One region of the Pseudomonas sp. F3-2 genome, then DNA from elsewhere that is predicted to be linked to it. Evidence: predicted binding sites of a transcription regulator. Region 1 holds the regulator's gene; each other region holds the start of a gene.
What was found. The regulator sigma-54, encoded in region 1, starts transcription at its own class of promoters, with help from an activator protein. The targets are predictions, from matches to a motif close to ANTGGCATNNANNTTGCTNT.

Region 1 (7,862 bases):
CGATCAGTTGAACCACATTGTTGGCCGAGCGCACGGCGGATTCGGTAGCATTGCCGCGCTCGCGAATCAGCAAGGACGCCACGATCGTCAGGATCGCGATCACCGCCAGGACGCTGCCGAGCATCAGCATTTTTTCCGGGCCGGACCTGTTTTTGAGCCGGGGTGGACCTGTGACTGTCATCAATCCGCTCTGCCTTGGAACATCACCACCCACATCTTGATTCCTGATACGCACCGGGAATCGCCCTGGCTGGTCCGTGCCTGATCGGGAAGGCTAGCGACTCACTGTTTCGAAGCGATGGATTAAAGATACTTTGTGCGCGCCGCGCAAGTCTGAAAATTCCGTAGATATCGCGCAATTTTCTTTATTGCGTGTAAGTCGGACAGATCGGCGAAAGCGCAGAGGAGGACGGCAGGCGTTTACATGGAACAAAGCCGCCAGATCGCAGGCTTCGTTCGCCATTGGAAACTGAATCGTTAACGTGCGCTGAGGGTCACTCGCCTTCGTCGAACTTGTTGTTGATCAGTTCGATCAGGCCATCCAGCGCGGCCTGCTCCTGGTCGCCCTCGGTCGACAGATGAATGTCCGTGCCTTTGCCGGCAGCCAGCATCATGACCGCCATGATGCTTTTGCCGTCGACCATGCTTTCCGGAGTCCGGCCCACGCGGATCTGGCAGGGATATTTGCCCGCCACGCCGACGAATTTCGCTGCAGCACGGGCGTGCAGGCCCAGCTTGTTGATGATAGTGATTTGATGAGCGGGCATCGCGATGGGGATCCTTTCAGCTTAGGTCGCGGTGGCGAACCTGAACATTCTTGAGCGATTGTTGCAGGACCTGACCCAGACGTTCGGTCAGGTAGACGGAGCGGTGATGCCCGCCGGTGCAGCCAATGGCAATGGTGACGTAGGCACGGTTGCTGGCGGCGAAGCGCGGCAGCCATTTGGTAAGGTAGGCGCAGATGTCCTGGAACATCTCCTCGACATCCGGCTGGGCGGCCAGGTAGTCCGCCACTGGCTGGTCAAGCCCGGATTGTTCGCGCAGCTCGGGCTTCCAGTAAGGGTTCGGCAGGCAGCGCACGTCGAACACGAGGTCGGCGTCGACCGGCATGCCGCGTTTGAAGCCAAACGACTCGATCAGGAAGGCCGTGCCTGGCTCAGGTCTGTTCAACAGCCGCAACTTGAGCGTATCGCGCAACTGATACAGATTCAGGTGAGTGGTGTCGACGGTCAGGTCGGCGAGGTCGATGATCGGCCCCAGCAGGGTTTTCTCATCACGGATGGCTTCAGCCAGCGAGCGGGTTGCCGTACTCAGTGGGTGGCGGCGGCGGGTCTCGGAGAAACGCTTGAGCAGCGTCGACTCCTCGGCATCCAGGAACAACACGTCACACTGAATATGCCGGCTGCGCACCTCTTCGAGCATGCGCGGAAAGCGGCTCAGATGGCTGGGCAGGTTGCGTGCGTCGATCGAAACCGCGAGCAGTGGCTCAGCCAGTTCGGTGTGGATCAGCGCTCGCTCGGCCAGTTCAGGCAGCAGCCCGGCAGGCAGGTTATCGACGCAGTAGAAGCCGCTGTCTTCAAGAACATCGAGGGCCGTACTCTTGCCGGAGCCGGAGCGACCGCTGACGATGACCATGCGCATGATCAGTGACCGTTCTGAACGTGAAGCACGACGTTGTAGAGCTCATCGCTGCTCTTCGCGTTCCGCAGGCTCGCCCTGACATCTGCACGGTCAAGCATGCTGGCGATCTGGCGCAGCAGTTCGAGGTGAGCGTCGGTTGCCGCTTCCGGCACCAGCAACACGAACAGCAGATCGACGGGCGCGCCGTCGATGGCGTCGAAGTCGACCGGTTTTTCAAGATGAAGCACTGCGCTGACGGGCGAGTCGCAACCTTTCAGTCGACAGTGTGGAATGGCGATACCATTGCCGAACCCGGTCGATCCGAGCTTTTCACGGGCAATGAGGCTTTCATAGACAGTTTGCTGATCAAGTTCAGGCACCTGCTGCCCGATCATTTTGGCAATCTGTTCGAGGACGGCTTTTTTGCTGCCACCTGGCACGTTCACGAGGGAACGGCCAGGGGTCAGAATGTTTTCAAGTCGAATCATGGGTGGGGGGTATCAGCGAGCTGCCGCACCTTTGAGGATGCTTTGCTGCTTTTCCTTATGCTTGAGCAATTGTCTGTCCAGCTTGTCAGTGAGCAGGTCGATCGCCGCGTACATGTCATCATGCTCCGCATTGGCAACCACCTCTCCACCGTGGATATGCAGCGTGGCCTCGATCTTCTGTTTGAGCTTCTCGACGGCCATCGTCACTTGCACATTGGTAATCTTGTCAAAGTGCCCTTCGAGCTTTTTAAGCTTCAGCTCGACGTACTCGCGCAGGGGCTTGGTCACTTCCAGTTGGTGTCCACTGATGTTGACTTGCATACAGCTTCTCCTTCGTTGCCAGTGCATTAAGAGGCAGGCTTGGGTGCCTGCCACTGGAACGCTGTGGCTTGTGACCTTTACATCAGTCGCTTGCGTTCACTCGAAGGCGCTATCCCTAGAGATTCGCGGTATTTGGCGACTGTGCGACGGGCCACTTGAATGCCTTGTGCCTCCAGTAAACCAGCGATCTTGCTGTCACTCAACGGCTTTTTCTGATTTTCCGCGGCAACCAGTTTTTTGATGATCGCGCGGATCGCCGTGGACGAGCATTCACCGCCTTCGGAGGTGCTTACATGGCTTGAGAAGAAGTATTTCAGTTCGTAGATGCCACGCGGCGTGTGCATGAATTTCTGCGTGGTCACGCGGGAAATCGTCGATTCATGCATGCCGACCGCTTCCGCAATGTCATGCAGGACCAACGGCTTCATTGCCTCGTCGCCGTACTCGAGGAAGCCGCGCTGATGTTCAACGATCTGCGTGGCCACTTTCATCAGGGTTTCGTTGCGGCTCTGTAGGCTCTTGATGAACCAGCGGGCCTCTTGCAACTGATTGCGCATGAACGTGTTGTCGGCGCTGGTATCGGCGCGACGCACGAAGCCTGCGTATTGCGGATTGACCCGCAGGCGTGGCACGGCTTCCTGATTGAGCTCGACCAGCCAGCGTTCATTGTCCTTGCGCACGATGACATCAGGGACGACGTATTCGGCTTCGGTGGATTCGATCTGCGATCCCGGACGCGGGTTGAGGCTCTGAACCAGTTCGATCACCTGGCGCAGGTCATCTTCCTTAAGCTTCATCCGGCGCATCAGTTGCGCGTAGTCGCGGCTGCCGAGCAGGTCGATGTAATCGCTCACCAGACGCTGTGCCTCGGCCAGCCATCTGGTCTTGGCCGGCAGCTGGCGCAGCTGCAGCAGCAGGCATTCGCTCAGCGTGCGTGCGCCGATACCGGCTGGTTCGAACTGCTGGATGCGGTGCAGAACGGCTTCGATTTCGTCCAGCTCGATGTCGAGTTCCGGATCGAATGCGTCGAGCAGCTCTTCCAGCGACTCGTCCAGGTAGCCCTGAGGGTTTATGCAGTCGATGAGGGTAACGGCGATCAGGCGATCGGTGTCGGACATGGGTGCCAGATTCAGCTGCCACAATAGATGGCTTTGCAAGCTTTCGCCGACGGAGGTGCGGGTCGTGAAGTCCCACTCATCATCGTCATTGCTCGGCAGGCTGCTCGCGCTGGTTTGATAAATGTCTTCCCATGCAGTATCGACGGGCAATTCGTTGGGAATGCGCTCGCTCCACTCGCCATCGTCGAGGTTGTCGACGGTCGGAGTGGCTTCCTGATAGGTCGGCTCCTGAACGTCGGGGTTGGGCTTGTGCTCGATGTTGTCGGCCATTGGGTCAACATTATCGAAATCGTCGCCTTCTTCCTGTCGTTCGAGCATCGGATTGGACTCCAGTGCCTCCTGGATTTCCTGTTGGAGATCCAGCGTCGACAGTTGGAGTAAGCGGATGGCCTGTTGCAGCTGCGGCGTCATCGTCAGCTGCTGGCCCATTCTCAAGACTAGCGAAGGTTTCATGGCAGGGGCTTAACACCTTATTCGCCGGCGCACTGCGCGCCATCCACTACTAGGGCGCCGAGGCGCCTACTTAAGCAAATTATATGCCTGAAACCGGAGTGTTTGCCTAGAGTGTGACGACAATTAATCCGGGGTTGGCGATGAGGCGCACGTTTGCGTTCGTCTCCAGCCCCCGTCTTCACCGGGTTACAGGCGGAACTCGTGGCCGAGATACACTTCTTTAACCAACTGGTTGGCCAGGATGGTTTCAGCGTCGCCTTCTGCGATGAGTTGCCCGTCGTTGACGATGTAGGCTGTTTCGCAGATATCCAGCGTCTCACGTACGTTGTGGTCGGTGATCAGAACGCCGATGCCCTTGGCCTTGAGGTGATGAATGATCTGCTTGATGTCGCCCACGGAAATCGGGTCGACACCTGCGAACGGTTCATCCAGCAGAATGAATTTCGGCGCCGTGGCCAATGCGCGTGCGATCTCGACGCGGCGGCGCTCGCCACCCGACAGGCTCATGCCGAGGTTGTCGCGGATGTGAGTAATGTGGAATTCCTGCAGCAGGCTTTCCAGTTCCTTGCGACGTCCGGCGCGGTCGAGTTCCTTGCGGGTCTCGAGGATCGCCATGATGTTGTCCGATACCGACAGTTTGCGGAAGATCGACGCTTCCTGGGGCAGATAGCCAATACCGGCACGCGCGCGGCCGTGCATGGGTTGGTGGCTGACGTCCTGCTCGTCGATGAGCACGCGGCCCTGATCGGCCTGAACCAGGCCCACGATCATATAGAAACACGTGGTCTTGCCCGCACCGTTCGGGCCGAGAAGGCCGACGATCTGACCGCTTTCGATGGAAAGGCTGACGTCACGGACGACCTGGCGACTCTTGTAACTCTTGGCCAGGTGTTGGGCTTTCAGCGTTGCCATTACTGGGCCTTCTGCTGGTCGGTTTTCTTTTTCGGCTGGATCACCATGTCGACACGCGGACGGGCTTCGGTCACCTTGCTGCCTGTCGCGCGGCCGGCGCTGGCAAGCTTGCGGACCGTGTCATAGACGATTTTCTCGCCCTGAGTGGTGTTGTTGTCCTTGTCGATGACCTTGGCCTTGTCGATCAGCACGACGCGGTTCTGCGCTGCGTGGTACTGAATGGTGACGCCCCAGCCCTGGACGGGCTTGGTGTCGCCAGCGGTCTGCAACTGCTCGAAGTAGGCGAGGTTGCCCACCGAGGTCACGACGTCGATGTCGCCGGCAGGGGTGCGAGTGATGGTCACGGTGTTACCGGTCACCTTCATCGAGCCCTGGGTGATGATCACGTCGCCTTTGTAGGTCGCGACACCTTGCTTGTCGTCCAGCTGAGCATCGTCGGCCTGAATACGGATAGGCTGATCCTGATCGTTCGGCAGAGCCCAGGCGCTCACGCTTCCCAGTGCTGCGCCCAGGCCGAGCAAAATAGGGAGGGTTTTAAGGAGCCTCATACTGTCCTCTTGCATTCGATAGCAGGTGTATCCTGCTTTCTTTTAGATAGGCCTTCATACCCGTACCGGTGCTCACGCCGTTGAAGCCGTCGATTCTAACGGGTTGCGCGGTTTCCGCATATTGCTTCTGAGGGAAGACAGTCATGCGGGTACTGGTGATCACGGTGGTGCGTTTCTTTTCGTCGGTGCGGTTGATGCGCACCTGATCGATCAGCTCGACATGGTCGCCACCGGGGGAGACCTCGGCGCGCACGCTCTGTACGTGCCAGGGGAATTCGGTGCCACGGTACATTTGCAGCACCGGCGTGGTCATCAGCGTGACATCGGTGGCCTTCAGATGCTCGACCTTATCGGAGGTCATGTCGTATTGCATGCTGCCGTCGGGCAGGTACTGAATGCTGTGGGCGTTGATCGCGTAATAGTCGATCGCGCTTTCGTCCACCGCAGCCTTGGGTTGATCCATGAAGCTTTCGGGGCTGACGTTCCAGTACCCGACCGCTGCAAGCAGCACCGCCAGAACACCGAAGATCAGAAACGTACGAAACTTTTTGCTGAGCATAAATGCACTTCTATAAGTAGGCGGCGTGGGCCGCTTCGAGGTTGCCCTGAGCGCTCAGGATCAACTCGCAGAATTCTCGGCCAGCGCCTTCGCCGCCACGTGCCTGGGTAGTCCCGTGGGCATGCTGACGTACGAAACCGGCGGCGTTGGCCACGGCCATGCCCAGGCCGACCCGGCGGATGACCGGCAGATCGGGGAGGTCGTCACCCAGGTACGCGACCTGGTCGTAGCTTAGATTCAGTTGCTGCAAAAGCTCGTCGAGGACGACGAGTTTGTCCTCGCGTCCCTGGTAAAGATGCGCGATGCCGAGGTTTTTTGCGCGACGTTCGACGACCGGTGTCTTGCGCCCGCTGATGATCGCCGTGGTCACGCCAGAGTTGATGAGCATTTTGATGCCCTGGCCATCGAGCGTATTGAACGTCTTGAATTCACTGCCGTCTTCGAGAAAGTACAAGCGGCCGTCAGTCAGCACGCCATCGACGTCGAAAACGGCCAGTTTGATGTTTTTGCCACGTTGCATCAGATCGTTCATATCGGCGCTCATTTACATGACTCCCGCACGGAGCAGGTCTTGAAGGTTGAACGCGCCGACGGGGCGATCGTTCTCGTCGACCACGATGAGTGCGCCGATCTTGTTGTCTTCCATGATTTTCAGGGCTTCGGCGGCAAGCATTTCCGGGCGCACGGTCTTGCCGTGCACGGTCATCACTTCGTCGATGATTGCCTGGCGGATGTCGATCGGCCGGTCCAGCGTACGGCGCAGATCGCCGTCGGTGAAGATCCCTGCGAGGCGGCCATCGGCTTCCAGAATGGCGGTCATGCCCAAACCCTTGCGGGTCATTTCCATCAGGGAATCGCGCAGTGGCGTACCGCGTGCAACCTGCGGCAGTTCGGCACCGGAATGCATGACGTGCTCGACCTTCAGCAGCAGACGGCGTCCCAGTGCGCCGCCCGGGTGCGAGAAGGCGAAGTCCTCGGCGGTGAAGCCTCGCGCGTCCAGCAAGGCGACGGCCAGGGCGTCGCCCATGACCAGAGCGGCGGTGGTCGAGGAGGTCGGTGCCAGATTCAAGGGGCAGGCCTCTTTCTCGACGCGGGCATTGAGGTTGATGTCAGCGGCCTTGGCCAGCGTCGATTCCGGATTGCCCGTCAGGCTGATCATCTTGATGCCCAGGCGTTTGATCAGCGGCAGCAGTGTCACGATCTCGGCTGTGGTGCCCGAGTTGGAGAGCGCCAGGATGACATCCGAGCTGGTGATCATGCCCATGTCGCCGTGGCTGGCCTCGGCCGGATGGACGAAAAACGAAGGGGTGCCGGTGCTGGCCAGGGTTGCGGCAATCTTCTTGCCGATATGACCGGACTTGCCCATGCCGACCACGACGACCCGACCCTTGCTGCCCAGAATCATCTCGCAGGCGCTGACGAAATCCGCATCGATGTGCGCAAGCAGCCCTTCCACGGCTTCTATTTCCAGGTGGATGGTGCTTTGTGCCGATTGGATCAGGTCGCGGGCGTTGGCCATGTCTGTAAAGGGTCGCTTGGTGAAAAGGCGGGGATTATAGCGACAATGTTCAAAAGCCTCACGCTTCATCGTCGCTCTTTGTTTATAGAGGCGTTCAGTCCTTCAGTTGATGCTGATTAATCGAAGTGGCTGAAGCAGGAAATTTCCTCTGTGTCTGAAATCTTCTTCTTTGTTTGCGACTCGACACGTTGGTGCTTTGGCGGCTTGGCACACCGGTGTTATAGTTCGCCGCTTGTTCGGCCCCTCCTGATAGTGTGTCGTTCGTCAAGGACGCGGCATCTCAGAGACAGGTTGCATCGCAAGGAGTTTAGATGAGTGCCGATA
Region 2 (7,862 bases), 1.7 Mb from region 1:
CCGGTTTGCTGTGCCCGATCCAGCGTCGCCCGGCGCACCGCCTCGGAATTGACATCGAAGCCCAGCGGCACCGCCACCGTGCTGCGGCTTTGGGTAAAGCGCACCGGGAAATAGACCGGGCGCGGCTCTGCATCCTTCCACCCTTGGGCAGTGTCGAGTTCGCGCACGGTAAATTCGGGTTGGCCGGCTGCGCGCGCGGCCTGTTCAAAGGGCTGACGTTCGCTGCTCTCTATACGGGGCGCCCAGGAATAGGCTTGGGTGAAAACCAGCAACGGGCGCGCGAAACCGTCGAATTCTTCCTGCGAAACCGCATCGGAATACACGAAGAAACGGCGCAGGCTGTCGAGACGACGAATCTGCCCGTCGAGGCGGTCCTGAATCCGACTGACGCGCTCGCTGGCCAGCAGTTCGAAGCGCTGTTGCAATTGACGGTGATACAACTCGACGTTCATCAACGCCACGAGCCCCGTCAATAACGCGCCCGCAGAAAAGACGAGCACGGCAACCGCCCACGAAGAGGTGTCCTCACTGATCAAGCCGAGAATCTTGACGCTTGCCCGGTTAGACGACATATAAAAAAACTCATGACGCCACAGCGGTTGCCGCGACACGTGTCCGAGCTTCACTTATAGCTATTCGCCATTAGTTTGCCTAGTGCAGCGTGTCGCTCTGTCAACACCGGAACATGGCGTCATCGGGCGACAATGACGCCTTGTTTTCAGCGCAATCGATTCAGCGTGCGGTAATCTTCCACGCGCGGTGGATCTTGCTGTTGCGGGCGAAATCCGGGTCAATGGTCTGCTGAGTGATCTCCTCGACGGCATAGCGCTCGGTGAGGTTCTCTTCGAGCTGGAACTTTCGGAAGTTGTTGGAGAAATACAGCACGCCGCCGCTGGCCAGGCGCGCCATCGCCAGATCGATCAACTGCACCTGATCGCGCTGCACGTCGAACACACCCTCCATGCGCTTGGAGTTGGAAAAGGTCGGCGGGTCGATGAAGATCAGGTCGTACTCGTCGCGGCTGGTCTCGAGCCACGCCATCACGTCGCCCTGCTCCAGCCGGTTCTTGTCGGAGAAACCGTTGAGCGACAGGTTGCGCCGCGCCCAGTCCAGATACGTCTTCGACAGATCGACACTGGTGGTGCTGCGTGCTCCGCCCTTGGCGGCATGCACGCTGGCGGTCGCGGTGTAGCAGAACAGGTTCAGAAAACGCTTGCCCGCCGCTTCCCGCTGGATGCGCATGCGCATCGGGCGATGGTCGAGAAACAGCCCGGTGTCCAGGTAATCGGTGAGGTTGACCAGCAGCTTGATCCCGCCCTCGTTGACTTCCTGGAACTGGCCCTGCGCACTCTGCCGCTCGTACTGTCTGGTGCCGCTCTGGCGCTCGCGACGCTTGACCACCACCCGGCTCTTGTCGATGTTCAGCGCCTGAGGAATGGCTGCCAGCGCGTCGAACATGCGAATCGAGGCTTTTTCCGGATCGATGGATTTGGGCGCCGCGTATTCCTGCACATGCACCCAGTCGTGATAAAGGTCGATGGCCATGGCGTATTCCGGCATGTCGGCATCATAGACGCGGTAGCAATCGATGCCTTCGCGCTTGACCCATTTACCCAGCGCCTTGAGGTTCTTCTGCAGGCGATTGGCGAACATCTGCCCGCCCTCACTCAAGCGCGGCTGCTCGATGACCGGTGCAGGCGCCGGAGCAGGCTTGATCGGGTTGCCGTTCTTGTTGAACTGGCGCGCTGGCGGCTCGTCCGGCGTCTGGTCGTACGCCGCCTGCTCACGCTCAGCCTGGCGTTGCTCGGGCGTACGGCGCTCGCCGGTGACGAACTGATCCGGCAGCACTTTGATCAACAGCAGCTTGCACGGCAGCGCGCCGTTCCAGAACGCGTATTGCTTGTGGCTGCGGATGCCCATGCGTTTGCCCAGATCCGGCGCACCGGTGAACACCGCCGCTTCCCAGTTCAGGCAGGCCTGACGCAGGCGTTCGCCGAGGTTCTGATAGAGGTACAACAGGCTTGCCTCGTCGCCCAGACGCTCACCGTACGGCGGGTTGCAGATCACCAGGCCTTTCTGGTTCTGGTCCGGGCGCGGCTCGAAGGTCGCGACTTCGCCCTGATAGATCTTGATCCAGTCAGACAGACCGGCGCGCTCGACGTTGTTGCGACCGGGTTGAATCAGCCGTGGGTCGGCTTCATAACCACGAATCCACAACGGCGGCTTCGCGAGACCCGCCTCGGCGCGGGCGAGTGCCTCGTCATGCAGTTTGCGCCACAGCGCCGGCACGTGGCCCAGCCAGGCAGAGAAACCCCAGCGCTCGCGCTTGAGGTTAGGTGCGATATCGGCGGCAATCATCGCCGCTTCCACCAGGAAGGTGCCGATGCCGCACATCGGGTCGGCCAGTGCGCCACCTTCGGCGGCCATTCGTGGCCAGCCGGAACGGATCAGAATGGCCGCCGCCAGGTTCTCCTTCAACGGCGCCGCGCCCTGCTGCAAACGATAGCCGCGCTGGTGCAGGCTGTGGCCGGAGAGGTCCAGCGACAGAATCGCCTCGCCTCGGTCCAGACGCAAATGCACGCGCAGGTCCGGGTTGAGCTTGTCGATCGAAGGGCGCAAACCGTCGGAGGTGCGCAGGCGGTCGACGATGGCGTCCTTGACCTTCAGGGCGCCGAAGTGAGTGTTGTCGATGCCCGAACCATGGCCGCTGAACTCGACCGCCAGCGTGCCGTCCGGCTCCAGATGATCGGCCCACTCGATGTCGTGCACGCCGTGGTAGAGGTCCTCGGCGTCTTTCATCGGGAAGCGCTTGAGCACCAGCAATACCCGGTTGGCCAGACGCGACCACAGGCACAGCCGATAGGCGGTTTCCATGTCAGCGCTGCCGCGGATGGTCGAGGTGTGTTCGCGGGTTTCCTGGAGGCCAAGGGCAGTGGCTTCCTCAGCGAGCAGGCCTTCAAGGCCTTTGGGACAGGTGAGGAAAAGTTCGTAACGGTCCGACATGAGTATTCCAGAGCCTTGGCTATGAGTGGCAGGACAACGCATTGTCCGGCCCGATTCAAACAGACGTCTTTCGTGGAGATCGCCTGCACGGCACATACATTGTGCCCATCCATCGCCCCGATGCATTTCGGTGGCGACAGTCCGTCGGCCAGAAACCAGCCGACATCTGATATTAAAAAACCACTATTCAGCACGACAACGGCGGCAATAAAAAGTCACATCGCCGACCCTTCGTCGATTGATGCCTGACTGCAAACCGCCAGCAGTTGGCATTGAGAAACACTTGCGCTGCCGCCTGCAGGCCACGTTCCAGGGGCCCTGGCAGAAAAATGCAACGCCAGATACGTCGTTGCTTATGGTCTTAATGCCTCAATGGTTACGTTCTTATGACAAAACGGTCATTCACAGCATCCCGGGCATTGGTTAGAAATCACCTCAGGCCGTCGCCGCAACGACGACGGCACCACGCCCGTGACGCCGGCAGCGGGCATTCAAAGGCAGAAGATTTCTGCCTGACCTCGACATGAGGTCTCCAGGGACATAACAGTCAACAAACGAGGGCAACACCCTATGAGAAGACTTAAGCGTGATCCGTTGGAAAGAGCATTTTCGCGCGGATATCAATACGGCGTAACTGGTAAATCCCGTGAGCTTTGCCCCTTTACTCTACCGTCAGTGCGCCAAGCCTGGATCAATGGCTGGCGAGAAGGACGCGGCGACAACTGGGACGGTATGACCGGCACTGCGGGTATCCACAGACTCAACGAACTTCACGCGGTCGGCTGACACTCAACATCAGTCAAGTCACAACCAAAGGACAATCCGACTAAAAGTTTCTTCGACAAACCGATTCGACTTCAATTAACCATGCGCGCCCCATCCGGGCGGCGGGCTTAAGCCCAGGAGGGGTTCCTTACGGAACCCCTCTCTCATATCCGGACTTCCCGCCCGCGAACATCCTGAGACACTTACCGAGCCATCGCCGCAATCGCGTCCACCGATTCGCGAATCAGCGCCGGGCCCTTGTAGATGAAACCGGAATAAACCTGCACCAGACTCGCGCCCGCCGCGATCTTCTCGGCCGCATGCTTGCCTTCAGTGATCCCGCCCGCTGCGATGATCGGCAACTTGCCGCCCAGCTCGGAGGCCAGCACCTTGACGATGTGCGTGCTCTTCTCGCGCACCGGTGCGCCCGACAGACCGCCCGCCTCGTCACCGTGAGGCAGGCCTTCAACGCCCTGGCGGCTGAGGGTGGTGTTGGTCGCGATGACCGCGTCCATCCCCGACTCCAGCAACGCGCTGGCAACCAGTACGGTTTCTTCGTCGCTCATGTCTGGCGCAATCTTGATCGCCAGTGGCACGCGCTTGCCGTGGGCCTGGGTCAATGTTTCCTGACGCACGCGCAACGCTTCGAGCAATTGCTTGAGCGAGTCGCCGAATTGCAGGCTGCGCAGGCCGGGCGTGTTCGGTGAACTGACGTTGACGGTGATGTAGCTGGCATGGGCGTAGACCTTGTCCAGGCAGATGAGGTAGTCATCCACCGCCCGCTCGACCGGTGTGTCAAAGTTCTTGCCGATGTTGATGCCCAGCACGCCGTTGTATCGGGCCGCCTGAACCCGGCTGATCAGGTGATCGACGCCCAGGTTGTTGAAGCCCATGCGGTTGATGATCGCCTCGGCGTGAGGCAGGCGGAAAATCCGCGGTTTCGGGTTGCCGGGCTGCGGACGCGGAGTCACGGTACCGATTTCGATGAAACCGAAGCCGAGCTGGGCAAAGCCGTCGATGGCCGCGCCGTTCTTGTCCAGCCCCGCCGCCAGCCCCACCGGATTGGGGAACTGCAGGCCCATTACCGTTACCGGCAATTGCGCGGGCGCCTTGTTGAACAGGCCGTTGAGGCCCAGACGACCGCCCGCGCCGATCAGGTCCAGGGACAGATCGTGGGAGGTTTCCGGAGAGAGTTTGAACAGTAACTGGCGGGCCAGGTTATACATGGGCGGGCGCGGCTCGATTGCGGCTGAAGTCAGCGGCCGATTATAGACGTCCACGCCGTCGATGCGCGAGGCATCTGGAGAACTTTGCCGGGTGTTTCGCCGATCACTGGCATATCGATTGCTTCAGGGCCTGTACTTGCCTCGCTCCAACGGCGGAATGAGGCGCCTGACAACGACGTCGTTATCGCCCCGGTCAAGGCCTGGGCGATGCGACGTTTTTTTTGGAGATTGGGCCGCGCCCTGGTGCGCGGCCGGTCTCAGGCGGAACCCAAAGCATGAATGATCCGATCAACACCGCGCTGGCCTGGGTCAATGGCAGCGACGCTCCGGAACTGAACAGCGTCGACGTGGGCTTCATGGCGCTGACCGACAGCGCCTCACTGGTGGTCGCCGCGACCCAGGGATTCGCCCAGCCTTATGGCCTGAACATCAACCTGCATCGGCAACCCTCCTGGGCCAGCCTGCGGGACAGACTGGTCAGCGGCCAACTGCATGCCGCACACAGCCTGTATGGGCTGGTCTACGCCGCGCACCTGGGCCTCGGCAGCCAGGCCAGGGACATGGCCGTGTTGATGGGGCTGAATCAGAACGGCCAAAGCATCAATCTGTCCCGGGCCTTGCAGGACGCAGGCGTGATCACTCCTGAGGCACTGGACCGGCGTACGCACCAAAGCGATTCAAAACTGACCTTCGCCCAGACGTTCCCCACCGGTAACCACGCTTTGTGGTTGTACTACTGGCTGGCGAGTCAGGGCATTCATCCGTTGCGCGACGTCGACAGCGTGGTGGTCCCACCGCCGCAGATGGTCGAACACCTGCAAGCGGGCCGGATCGACGGTTTCTGTGTCGGCGAACCGTGGGGCGCCAGTGCGGTGAGCCAGCACCTGGGCTTTACCCTCGCCACCACACAGGCGATCTGGCCGGATCATCCGGAAAAAGTCCTGGGTTGCAGCCTGGAGTTCGTCCAGCAGTACCCCAACACCGCCCGAGCGCTGGTCATGGCGGTGCTGGAGGCCAGTCGCTTCATTGAACAGAACATGGACAATCGACGCAGCACGGCGCAGTTGCTCAGCGCCGCCGAATACGTCAACGCGCCGGTCGAGGCCATCGAACCCAGGCTGGTGGGCGAGTATGACGACGGCCTGGGCAATCGCTGGACCGATCGTCATGCCGTCAGCTTCCACCGCCAGGGTCAGGTCAACCTGCCCTACCTCTCCGATGGCATGTGGTTCATGACCCAGTTTCGCCGCTGGGGCCTGCTTCGCGAAGACCCGGACTATCTGGGCGTCGCGAAAACGGTCCAGCAGCTCGATGTGTATCGCGAGGCGGCCACGGCGCTGGGTATCGATGTCCCGGACTCGCCCATGCGCAGCAGTCAACTGATCGACGGCAAAATCTGGGATGGCAGTGACCCGGCCGGCTACGCACGCAGCTTCAAGCTGCATGCGCTGGCAGACGCCGCGCCTGTCGTCGCGGACCTTTGAGGAGGATGCCGGCATGCTGCGTATCCTGCTGATCAACGACACCGCCAAGAAAGTCGGTCGCCTGAAAGCCGCACTTGTGGAAGCGGGTTTCGAGGTGATCGACGAATCCGGCCTGATCATCGACCTGCCTGAGCGGGTGCAGGCGGTGCGCCCGGACGTGATCCTCATCGACACGGAGTCGCCCGGCCGCGACGTCATGGAGCAAGTGGTGCTGGTGACCCGCGACCTGCCCCGGCCCATCGTCATGTTCACCGATGAGCATGACCCCGGCGTCATGCGTCAGGCGATCAAATCCGGGGTCAGCGCCTACATCGTCGAAGGCATTCACGCACAGCGCCTGCAGCCGATTCTGGACGTGGCCATGGCGCGCTTCGAAAGCGATCAGGACCTGCGGGCGCAACTGCATGCCCGCGATCAGCAACTGGCGGAGCGCAAACGCATCGAAACCGCCAAAGGCCTGCTGATGAAAATGAAGCACTGCAACGAGGAAGAGGCCTACACCCTCATGCGGCGCCAGGCCATGAGCCGGCAACAGAAACTGATTCAGGTCGCCGAGCAGATCATTGCCATGAGTGAGCTACTGGGCTGACGGCTGGCCCGCTCCTTGCTTTACAGACCTTACAGGTAGCCAATGGCGGTTGCCCCACTCACGACAAAGACGTCGCACACCCCTTCGCGCAAGCGGACCGGGTTGCGACGTTTTTTCGTTTTTGGCCCGTAGCAATGGGCCGGGTGGAGCGCCGAGCCGGTGCTTCACCTGCATGACCTGACCCGTAGCGGTGCACGTATCGCCCGCACCGGCAACGATATTCTGCAGATGAGGTATGAGATGAATACAAGCTTCTGGAAAGCCGGCCACAAACCGACGCTGTTCGCAGCGTTCCTGTATTTCGACCTGAGCTTCATGGTCTGGTACCTGCTTGGCCCGCTGGCGGTGCAGATCGCCACCGACCTGCAGCTGACCACCCAGCAACGCGGCCTGATGGTCGCAACGCCGATTCTGGCGGGCGCGTTCCTGCGTTTCCTGATGGGCATGCTGGCAGACCAGCTTTCGCCGAAGACCGCCGGGATCATTGGCCAGGTGATCGTCATTCTGGCCCTGCTCTGCGCCTGGCAGCTGGGTGTTCACAGTTACGAGCAAGCGTTGTTGCTGGGCGTGTTCCTCGGCATGGCTGGCGCGTCGTTCGCCGTTGCCTTGCCGCTCGCCTCGCAGTGGTACCCGCCGCAGCATCAGGGCAAAGCCATGGGCATCGCCGGTGCCGGCAACTCGGGCACCGTCTTCGCCGCCCTGATCGCGCCGGCGCTGGCGGCAGCTTTCGGCTGGAGCAACGTGTTCGGCTTCGCCGCGTTGCCACTGCTGCTGACCCTCATCGCGTTCTCGCTG
Region 3 (7,862 bases), 1.2 Mb from region 1:
CCGCGACCTCCAGTGCCTCGAACTCGTCGAGCGGGGGCAGCAACCCCGGCAAGCGACTGGCGAGCAGCGTTTTACCCGTGCCGGGAGGGCCGCTGAACAGCAGATTGTGGGCGCCCGCTGCCGCGATCAGCAGAGCGCGTTTGGCGGCGGTCTGCCCTTGTACCTCGCTCAGGTCGGGATAGGGTTGCGTCTTGAGAATCAAACCGTTGGATTTGTACGGCGGGATGACGGTGTGGCCATTCAGATGGGCCACCAGCTCGAGCAGATGACTGACTGCGATCACTTTGAGGCCGGACGCCAGGCACGCTTCTTCGGCATTGACGGCTGGCACGATCAACGTGTGCCCGGCGGCCCTTGCAGCCAGCGCGGCGGGTAAAACGCCTTGAACGGGGCGTATGGCACCAGACAGTGCAAGCTCACCCAGGCATTCGACGCCGTCCAGGGCGAGGGTCGGCACCTGCGCGCTGGCGGCAAGAAGTCCGAGAGCAATGGCCAGGTCGAAACGCCCGCCGTCCTTGGGCAGATCGGCGGGCGCCAGATTCAAGGTGATGCGCCGCGCCGGGAATTCCAGTCGACAGTTGACGATGGCGCTGCGCACCCGATCCTTGCTCTCCTTCACTGCGCCCTCGGGTAAGCCCACCAGCGTCAGGGTCGGCAAACCGTTGGCCAGGTGCGTCTCGACTGTGACGGCGGGAGCCTCGACGCCGACTTGGGCGCGGCTCAGAACGATAGCGAGCGACATGACTTTCCTTGATAACGGCACCGCGTCCTGCGGCGTGTTGAAGGATAACCATGACCAGCGGGCCGGGCTGCGAGGCGCATCCTACGGCGTGTGTCCGAATCGGGAACCAGAGCAGCGGAACAACCACTCAATTCCCACAGCGCGTTGTCTGCTCAGACGTAGGCAGCTTCCGATCCCTGCGACAGGACTAGATCATGAATTCAATAACCCCATCGATTCGCACAACGCCGCTCGATCTGTCGAGTACTCAGCCACGACCGGCGGCTGACCAGCAGCCTGGAAGCAGGTTGGCTGGAGGGACAGGCAATGCGGTTTCCTTTACGTCCCAGCCTCAGAACTCACAGATCAATTTCGGACCGGCCAACGCGCTGCAACAGCCTCAGAGCAGCAATGCACTGGCAAGCGGCGCTCCGACCGATCCGCTGACGCAGTTGGTCTCGCTGATTCAAGAAATGATTCAACGTCTGCAGGCGCTGATGCAGGGAGGGACGAGTCCTGCCGACGATCAGGGCTCGGGCGTCAAAGGCGTCGGTGGCAATGGTGGGGGTGGCAGTGGCGGAGGTGGCGCGGGCCAGATCGGCGGTGGCTCAGGGAGCCATTTCGCCAGTAAAACAGCCGCCCCGGAAGGCGCGTCGCCGACGGGCAAGAGCAGCGGCGCCAGCCCGGCAAGCGGTAATTTCTCCGAGCATTCGCTGGGCAACCAGCTCAGCGTTCAGAAGTCTCCCGAGGACCACATTGGGATGGCCAAAGACCCTGAGCGCGGCGATGTGATCAAGGTCGATTTCAATAAAGGCCATTACACCGAACACTCAACCAGTCCGCGCGCCGAGATCAAGGACGGCACCAAGCTTCAGGAAGGGCAGCCGTACAGCTTCAAGTTCGGGATGAAGCGCGAATCCAACAACGACGGCACCTTCTTCCAGGTGCTTGACCACAACAATGCCAAGCCCAGTCCGCGCGCGTGGCTGGCATCCAAGGACGGGCAGTATCAGTTGCACCTCAAGACCAGCGAAGACAGCAATGCGCCGTCCAAGGTGTTCAACATCGGCAAGCCTGGGGATGCCGCAAAGGACGTGGGCAAGTGGGCGGACTTTCAGATCGATTTCAAACGCGGCGTCGGCAACGGTGAAATCTCGGTAAGCAAGAACGGCGAGAACGTCTTCGACAAGAAAGGCATCTCCACCATGTTCGATACCCACAGCAGCGATTCGTACGCCAAATTCGGGCAGTACCGCAATGAAGGCGATCACAATCCGGCAACGAGTCTGTTTTCAGGGTTCAGTGTGGCGAAAGGTTGAGGCGAGCCCCGCCATTGGCGGCTTGAGCGATGCATGAGCTACGCGGGAGCGACCATAACGGCGCAGGCCCGACGCGCGGCGCACTGCGCTTGAACACACCGACATGCCCGGCCCGCGCCGGTGCATGTCTTTGCCTCACTCCTTCGGTTGCGCCGCCAGTTGCGCTTCCAGTTCAGCCATCTTTGCTTCCAGTGCCTCAAGTCGGGCACGGGTGCGGGCAAGGACGATCATCTGGCTGTCGAACTCTTCCCGGCTGACCAGATCGAGCTTGCTGAAGCCACTTTGCAGCAGTGCCTTGAACTGGGTTTCGAACTCATTGCGTGGGACCGGGGTTTCGCCGTTGAACAGACGCGAGGCGTGGCCGCTCAGGGCATCGAGAAAAGCTTTGGGCGCGAGCATGGTCATATTCCAGAATCAGATGGGCGGCAGTGTAGCACGCAGCGTCTACCGTCTTTTTGCCCGATGAATGTTGCACGGTTTTCGCGCATCGCGTCGTGCACGTGCGCACTGTTGTTGTGCGGGCGCCGTGCATGGTGGCGATCTACAAGCGCGTGATTGCGATCAACGCGCCGTAATTCGCGGGATTTCACGAAATGGCAAGCTTTCTGCTTAGTGGCATATGACCCATGCACTGATGCAGTCGCTGTGACGAATGCAGTGCGGCAGGCGGAGCGGGGAAGTGTTTCGTCAGAAGCGGTTTTCTGGAGTTGGTCAGGTCTGTTTCGGGCCATCGACGCGTTACAAAGCCAGACACTGCGCTTAGACTTGAGTCGGGTTTGTTTTCCTGGGGCAAGTCCACCAATTCGGGAGAAAGTTTCATGAAGCTAGTCACTGCCATCATCAAGCCGTTCAAGCTGGACGACGTACGCGAGTCGTTGTCCGAAATCGGCGTGCAGGGCATCACGGTAACTGAAGTCAAAGGCTTCGGACGTCAGAAAGGCCACACCGAGCTGTATCGCGGTGCGGAATATGTAGTCGACTTCCTTCCCAAGGTGAAGATCGATGTTGCGATTGATGACAAGGATCTGGACCGCGTTATCGAAGCGATAACCAAAGCGGCCAACACCGGCAAGATCGGTGACGGAAAGATCTTCGTGGTCAATCTGGAACAGGCTATTCGCATCCGTACCGGCGAAACCGATACCGACGCAATCTAAGCCGCCCAACACAACGCCCCAGGAGAAAACAATATGACTCTGCGTCAACTCGCAGGGCTAGGAGCCCTGTTGTCCCTCGTAACCCCTGGCCTGGCCATGGCGGCAGACGAAGTGGCAGCCCCTGTACTCAACTCAGGCGACACCGCCTGGATGCTGACTTCCACAGCTCTGGTTCTGTTCATGACCGTTCCAGGCCTGGCGCTGTTCTACGGCGGCATGGTCCGCTCGAAAAACGTTCTTTCGGTAATGATGCAGTGCTTCGCCATCACCGGCCTGATCAGCATCCTGTGGGTCGTTTACGGCTACAGCATGGCGTTCGACACCACCGGTATGGAAGCCAACGTCGTTAACTTCAACTCCTTCGTGGGCGGTCTGTCGAAGGCGTTCCTTGCAGGCGTCACCCCTTCAAGCATCACTGGCGCTGCAGCTCTGTTCCCGGAAGCTGTGTTCGTCACCTTCCAGATGACCTTCGCAATCATCACTCCGGCCCTGATCGTCGGTGCATTCGCAGAACGCATGAAGTTCTCCGCGATGCTGATCTTCATGGCCATCTGGTTCACTCTGGTCTACGCGCCAATCGCGCACATGGTCTGGAGCGGCGTGGGCGGTCTGTTGTGGGACTGGGGCGTGCTCGACTTCGCGGGCGGCACCGTTGTTCACATCAACGCCGGTGTGGCCGGTCTGGTAGCGTGCCTGGTGCTGGGCAAGCGTAAAGGTTTCCCAACCACTCCGATGGCTCCGCACAACCTGGGTTACACCCTGGTCGGCGCAGCGATGCTGTGGGTAGGCTGGTTCGGTTTCAACGCCGGTTCCGCCGCTGCGGCCAACGGCACTGCCGGTATGGCAATGCTGGTCACCCAGATCGCCACCGCCGCCGCTGCACTGGGCTGGATGTTCGCTGAATGGCTGACTCACGGTAAGCCAAGCGCTCTGGGTATCGCCTCGGGTGTGGTTGCCGGTCTGGTTGCCATTACGCCAGCCGCCGGTACTGTCGGCCCGATGGGCGGTCTGATCATCGGCCTGGCTGCAGGCGTGGTCTGCTTCTTCTGCGCCACCAGCCTGAAACGCAAGCTGGGCTACGACGACTCCCTGGATGCCTTCGGCGTCCACGGTATCGGCGGTATCCTCGGCGCGATCCTGACCGGTGTCTTCGCAGCACCGTCGCTGGGTGGTTTCGGTACTGTGACCGACATCGCCGCTCAAGTCTGGATTCAGTGCAAAGGCGTAGGCTTCACGATCATCTACACCGCGATCGTGACCTTCATCATCCTTAAGGTGCTGGACGCGGTCATGGGCCTGCGTGTCACCGAGGAAGAAGAAGCGGTCGGTCTGGACCTTGCGCAACACAACGAGCGTGGCTACAACTTGTAATCACGGCTGTAAAAAAATGCCCGGTTCTCCGGGCATTTTTTTGTCTGGCGTTTGTCGATAGGGAGGTTGGTCAGCCAGAGGCGTTCAAGCCTTCGGCAAGCGTGCTCGTTTTCGGGTCATCGCGGCCGTATTCAGGGTCTTGCGCTGCGATTGCTGCCCCTGTTCCGGGCTTGTTGAAAACGTCATTCATTGCACGCTTTGTTTTTTTTTTCAGCGCGTTAGAATGCGCGCCGAAGGGCGGAGAAGCGTATGTGGCAACAGACCAGAATCACGCTGCGGGCAAGGCCTCGCGGATTTCATCTGGTAACCGACGAGATCATTGCAGGCCTTCCGGGTCTGAGGGATTGTCGGGTTGGGTTGTTGCACCTGTGGCTGCAACATACTTCGGCCTCGTTGACGATCAACGAGAATGCCGACCCGGCAGTGCGTCGCGACTTCGAGCGTTTCTTCAATCGGTTGGTGCCTCAGGGCAATGGCGGTTATGAACACGATGACGAAGGTCCGGACGACCTGCCAGCGCACTTCAAAGCCAGCCTGCTGGGTTGTCAGCTGCTTGTACCGGTAACGGACGGGCGCCTGGCGATGGGAACCTGGCAAGGTGTTTATTTAGGAGAGCATCGCGATGCAGGCGGTGCGCGTAAAGTCCTCGCCACCCTTCAGGGAGAGGGGCAAGACCGCTGATTGTCGGCGGTGGTTGAATTTTTTCCGGCTGTCTTAGAAATTAAGCGCAGCTGGGCTATAACTAATCTGCTTTCGCAAGTCATGAGGTAGAACATGAGCGACGATGACAACGACGATCTGGTTGAAGACGGTCTGGAAGACGAAGAGGACGGTGAGGAGCTTGCTGCTGCGCCCGATGACGACGTCGCGGACATAGAAGACAGCCCCGAAGCTGCGGCTACGCCAGCCAAAGGCAAGGCCAAGGCCGCTGTCTCGGTCGATGAGTTGCCTAGCGTTGAAGCCAAGAACAAAGAGCGTGATGCTCTGGCTCGCGCAATGGAGGAATTCCTCGCGCGTGGCGGCAAGATTCAGGAAGTGGAGGCCAATGTGGTCGCCGATCCGCCCAAGAAGCCTGACAACAAGTACGGTAGCCGCCCTATTTGAGGGTGTCGGATGCCTGCTGAAAGAAGCCCGCTGTCGCTGCGGGCTTTTTTTTGGCTGGGTGTTTGGGGGCTGCGTTTGCCTTTTGCCCTTTGCCTTTCCGGTTGGAATGCTTACTTTGATGCCCTGCGGGCCATTCGCGAGCAAGCTCGTGCCCACATTTTTTTCACCGTGCCATGGCCTGATGCACCGGGTTGCCAGCTCTTGCACAATGACTTGATTGGTATGTCGCCCCGAAAAGAACCCCTACCCATCACCCCCAGCGCGCCAGAACCTCGGGCAGTTGCGTCAAACTGCTGATCTGCGCGTCAGGCAATACGTCCGCCTCCCACGCCTTGCCGCCCGGGTTGTACCAGATCGCGCGCAAGCCCGCTTGTTGCGCCCCGGCGATGTCATCACCAGGGTGATCGCCTACATGCACGGCATGGCGCGGGTCGGCATTGCCGCGCTTGAGCGCTTCGAGAAACGGCGCCGGGTCCGGTTTGCCGATGCCCAGATCCTCCGCACAGAGCGCGAAGGCGAAATAATCGGCCAGACCCAATCGGCGCACGTCGGCGTTGCCATTGGTTACAACGCCCAAGGTGTAGGACTTGGCGAGGATCTCCAGCGTCGGCACGACTTCCGGGAAGATATCCAGCTGGTGACGCCCCTGCAGAAACACTTCGAAACCCCGATCCGCCAGGTCCTGGGCCTCTGCGGGGGCATATCCGGCGTCTTCCAGCGCGTGGAACAGCACGCGGCGTCGCAGTGCGCTGATGCGATGCCTGAAGCCTGGGTCAGCCTCCACCAGCCGAGAACGGATTTCCCACAAGTGCTCAACCGGCACCGGTCCCAGTTTCGGCGCGTTTTCGGCCAGCCACTCACGCAGCATGGTCTCGGCGCCGACGATCGCTGGTGCGGTTTCCCACAGCGTGTCGTCCAGATCGAACGTGATCAGCTTAATGCTCATTGTCAGAAGAACCTTTGCGTTTGGCCCTTGGGTGGGCGCTGTCATACACCGTGGCCAGGTGCTGGAAGTCCAAGTGGGTGTAGATCTGGGTCGTTGCGATGTCGGCGTGCCCGAGCAGTTCCTGCACGGCACGCAGGTCCTGCGAGGACTCCAGCAGGTGGCTGGCAAAAGAATGACGCAGCATATGCGGGTGCAGGTTTTGCCCAAGCTCGCGCTCGCCTGCCGCCTTGACACGCAGTTGAATCGAGCGCGGCCCCAGGCGCCGGCCTTGCTGACTGATGAATACCGCATCGTCCTGAGGATTGGCCAGCGCTCGCAGCTTCAGCCATTCTTCCAATGCTTCCCGGGCCTTGCTGCCGACCGGCAGCACTCGCGTCTTGCTGCCTTTGCCGAGCACCTGAACGAGGCCGTCGGCCAGATCGAGCTGCTCGCAGTTCAGTCCTGTCAGCTCGGACAGGCGCAGCCCGGAGGAGTAAAACAGTTCGAGAATCGCCTGATCGCGCCGCGCAAGGAAATCATCTTCCACGCCACCTTCCAGCAACTGAAGCGTGCGGTCGGCGTCGAGTGTCTTGGGCAGCCTGCGTTCGCCTTTGGGCGGCGACAGGCCGTTGGCCGGATCGTGATCGCAAATGCCTTCGCGGTTCAGATAGTGATAAAAGCCCCGCACCGCAGACAGCAGGCGCGCCAGACTGCGCGAAGACTGGCCTTGCTGATGCAGGCGCGCAACCAGGCTGCGCATGGCCTGAATATCCAGCGCCTTCCAGCTGTCGATGTGATGTTTTTCGCAAAACGCCAGAACCTTGTTCAGGTCCCGGCGATAAGCCTCAAGCGTATGTCCCGACACTTGGCGCTCACTGCGCAAGTGCGTGCAGTAAGCATCCAGCTGCCGTTCCATGACTAGCGAACCGAGCGCAGCGAATTTGTGAAGCGCGGCAGCAGACGGCTCAACACGTCAGCGATGTAGCTGAGGAACAGCGTGCCCACCGAGCTTTTATAGTGCTGCGGATCGCGGCTGCCGATGGCGAGCACGCCGTGCAGACCTTGATGGCTGAGGGCTGCGATCGCAGTCGAGCCGACTTCCTTGCTCTGTTCGCTGCCGAACAGGAATTCCAGCTCATGCTCGCGCAGTGCGCCGCTGACGGTTTTGCCGCCGGAGATCAATCCGCCGATGGCTTTCTGGGCATCGGCGCCGGTTACCCAGCGGCCTACCGTCATCGGGTTGTCGCTGAACAGAATCAGGCTGA

Region 2: a site for sigma-54 is predicted at 5,100-5,119, ahead of AAGQ88_RS12270 (CmpA/NrtA family ABC transporter substrate-binding protein). Genes of this name have one in related genera too.
Region 3: a site for sigma-54 is predicted at 2,633-2,652, ahead of glnK (P-II family nitrogen regulator). Genes of this name have one in related genera too.

The regions. Positions count from the first base shown of each region.
Region 1 covers NZ_CP152388.1:981,584-989,445, forward strand. Annotated here, with positions in the region: gene AAGQ88_RS04475 (sensor domain-containing diguanylate cyclase) at 1-130, opposite strand, end outside; gene AAGQ88_RS04480 (HPr family phosphocarrier protein) at 495-767, opposite strand; gene rapZ (RNase adapter RapZ) at 784-1,641, opposite strand; gene ptsN (PTS IIA-like nitrogen regulatory protein PtsN) at 1,644-2,108, opposite strand; gene raiA (ribosome-associated translation inhibitor RaiA) at 2,121-2,429, opposite strand; gene AAGQ88_RS04500 (RNA polymerase factor sigma-54) at 2,507-4,000, opposite strand; gene lptB (LPS export ABC transporter ATP-binding protein) at 4,187-4,912, opposite strand; gene lptA (lipopolysaccharide transport periplasmic protein LptA) at 4,912-5,460, opposite strand; gene lptC (LPS export ABC transporter periplasmic protein LptC) at 5,447-6,019, opposite strand; gene AAGQ88_RS04520 (HAD family hydrolase) at 6,030-6,563, opposite strand; gene AAGQ88_RS04525 (KpsF/GutQ family sugar-phosphate isomerase) at 6,564-7,538, opposite strand; gene AAGQ88_RS04530 (ATP-binding cassette domain-containing protein) at 7,850-7,862, shown strand, end outside.
Region 2 covers NZ_CP152388.1:2,646,978-2,654,839, reverse strand. Annotated here, with positions in the region: gene AAGQ88_RS12290 (diguanylate cyclase) at 1-572, opposite strand, end outside; gene rlmKL (bifunctional 23S rRNA (guanine(2069)-N(7))-methyltransferase RlmK/23S rRNA (guanine(2445)-N(2))-methyltransferase RlmL) at 733-3,003, opposite strand; gene rmf (ribosome modulation factor) at 3,574-3,789, shown strand; gene AAGQ88_RS12275 (quinone-dependent dihydroorotate dehydrogenase) at 3,972-4,994, opposite strand; gene AAGQ88_RS12270 (CmpA/NrtA family ABC transporter substrate-binding protein) at 5,270-6,478, shown strand; gene AAGQ88_RS12265 (ANTAR domain-containing protein) at 6,492-7,067, shown strand; gene AAGQ88_RS12260 (nitrate/nitrite transporter) at 7,308-7,862, shown strand, end outside.
Region 3 covers NZ_CP152388.1:5,826,200-5,834,061, reverse strand. Annotated here, with positions in the region: gene AAGQ88_RS26045 (YifB family Mg chelatase-like AAA ATPase) at 1-742, opposite strand, end outside; gene AAGQ88_RS26040 (heparin lyase I family protein) at 1,030-2,040, shown strand; gene AAGQ88_RS26035 (accessory factor UbiK family protein) at 2,176-2,439, opposite strand; gene glnK (P-II family nitrogen regulator) at 2,859-3,197, shown strand; gene AAGQ88_RS26025 (ammonium transporter) at 3,231-4,568, shown strand; gene AAGQ88_RS26020 (secondary thiamine-phosphate synthase enzyme YjbQ) at 4,818-5,249, shown strand; gene sutA (transcriptional regulator SutA) at 5,343-5,672, shown strand; gene AAGQ88_RS26010 (HAD family hydrolase) at 5,923-6,618, opposite strand; gene xerC (tyrosine recombinase XerC) at 6,608-7,513, opposite strand; gene AAGQ88_RS26000 (DUF484 family protein) at 7,516-7,862, opposite strand, start outside.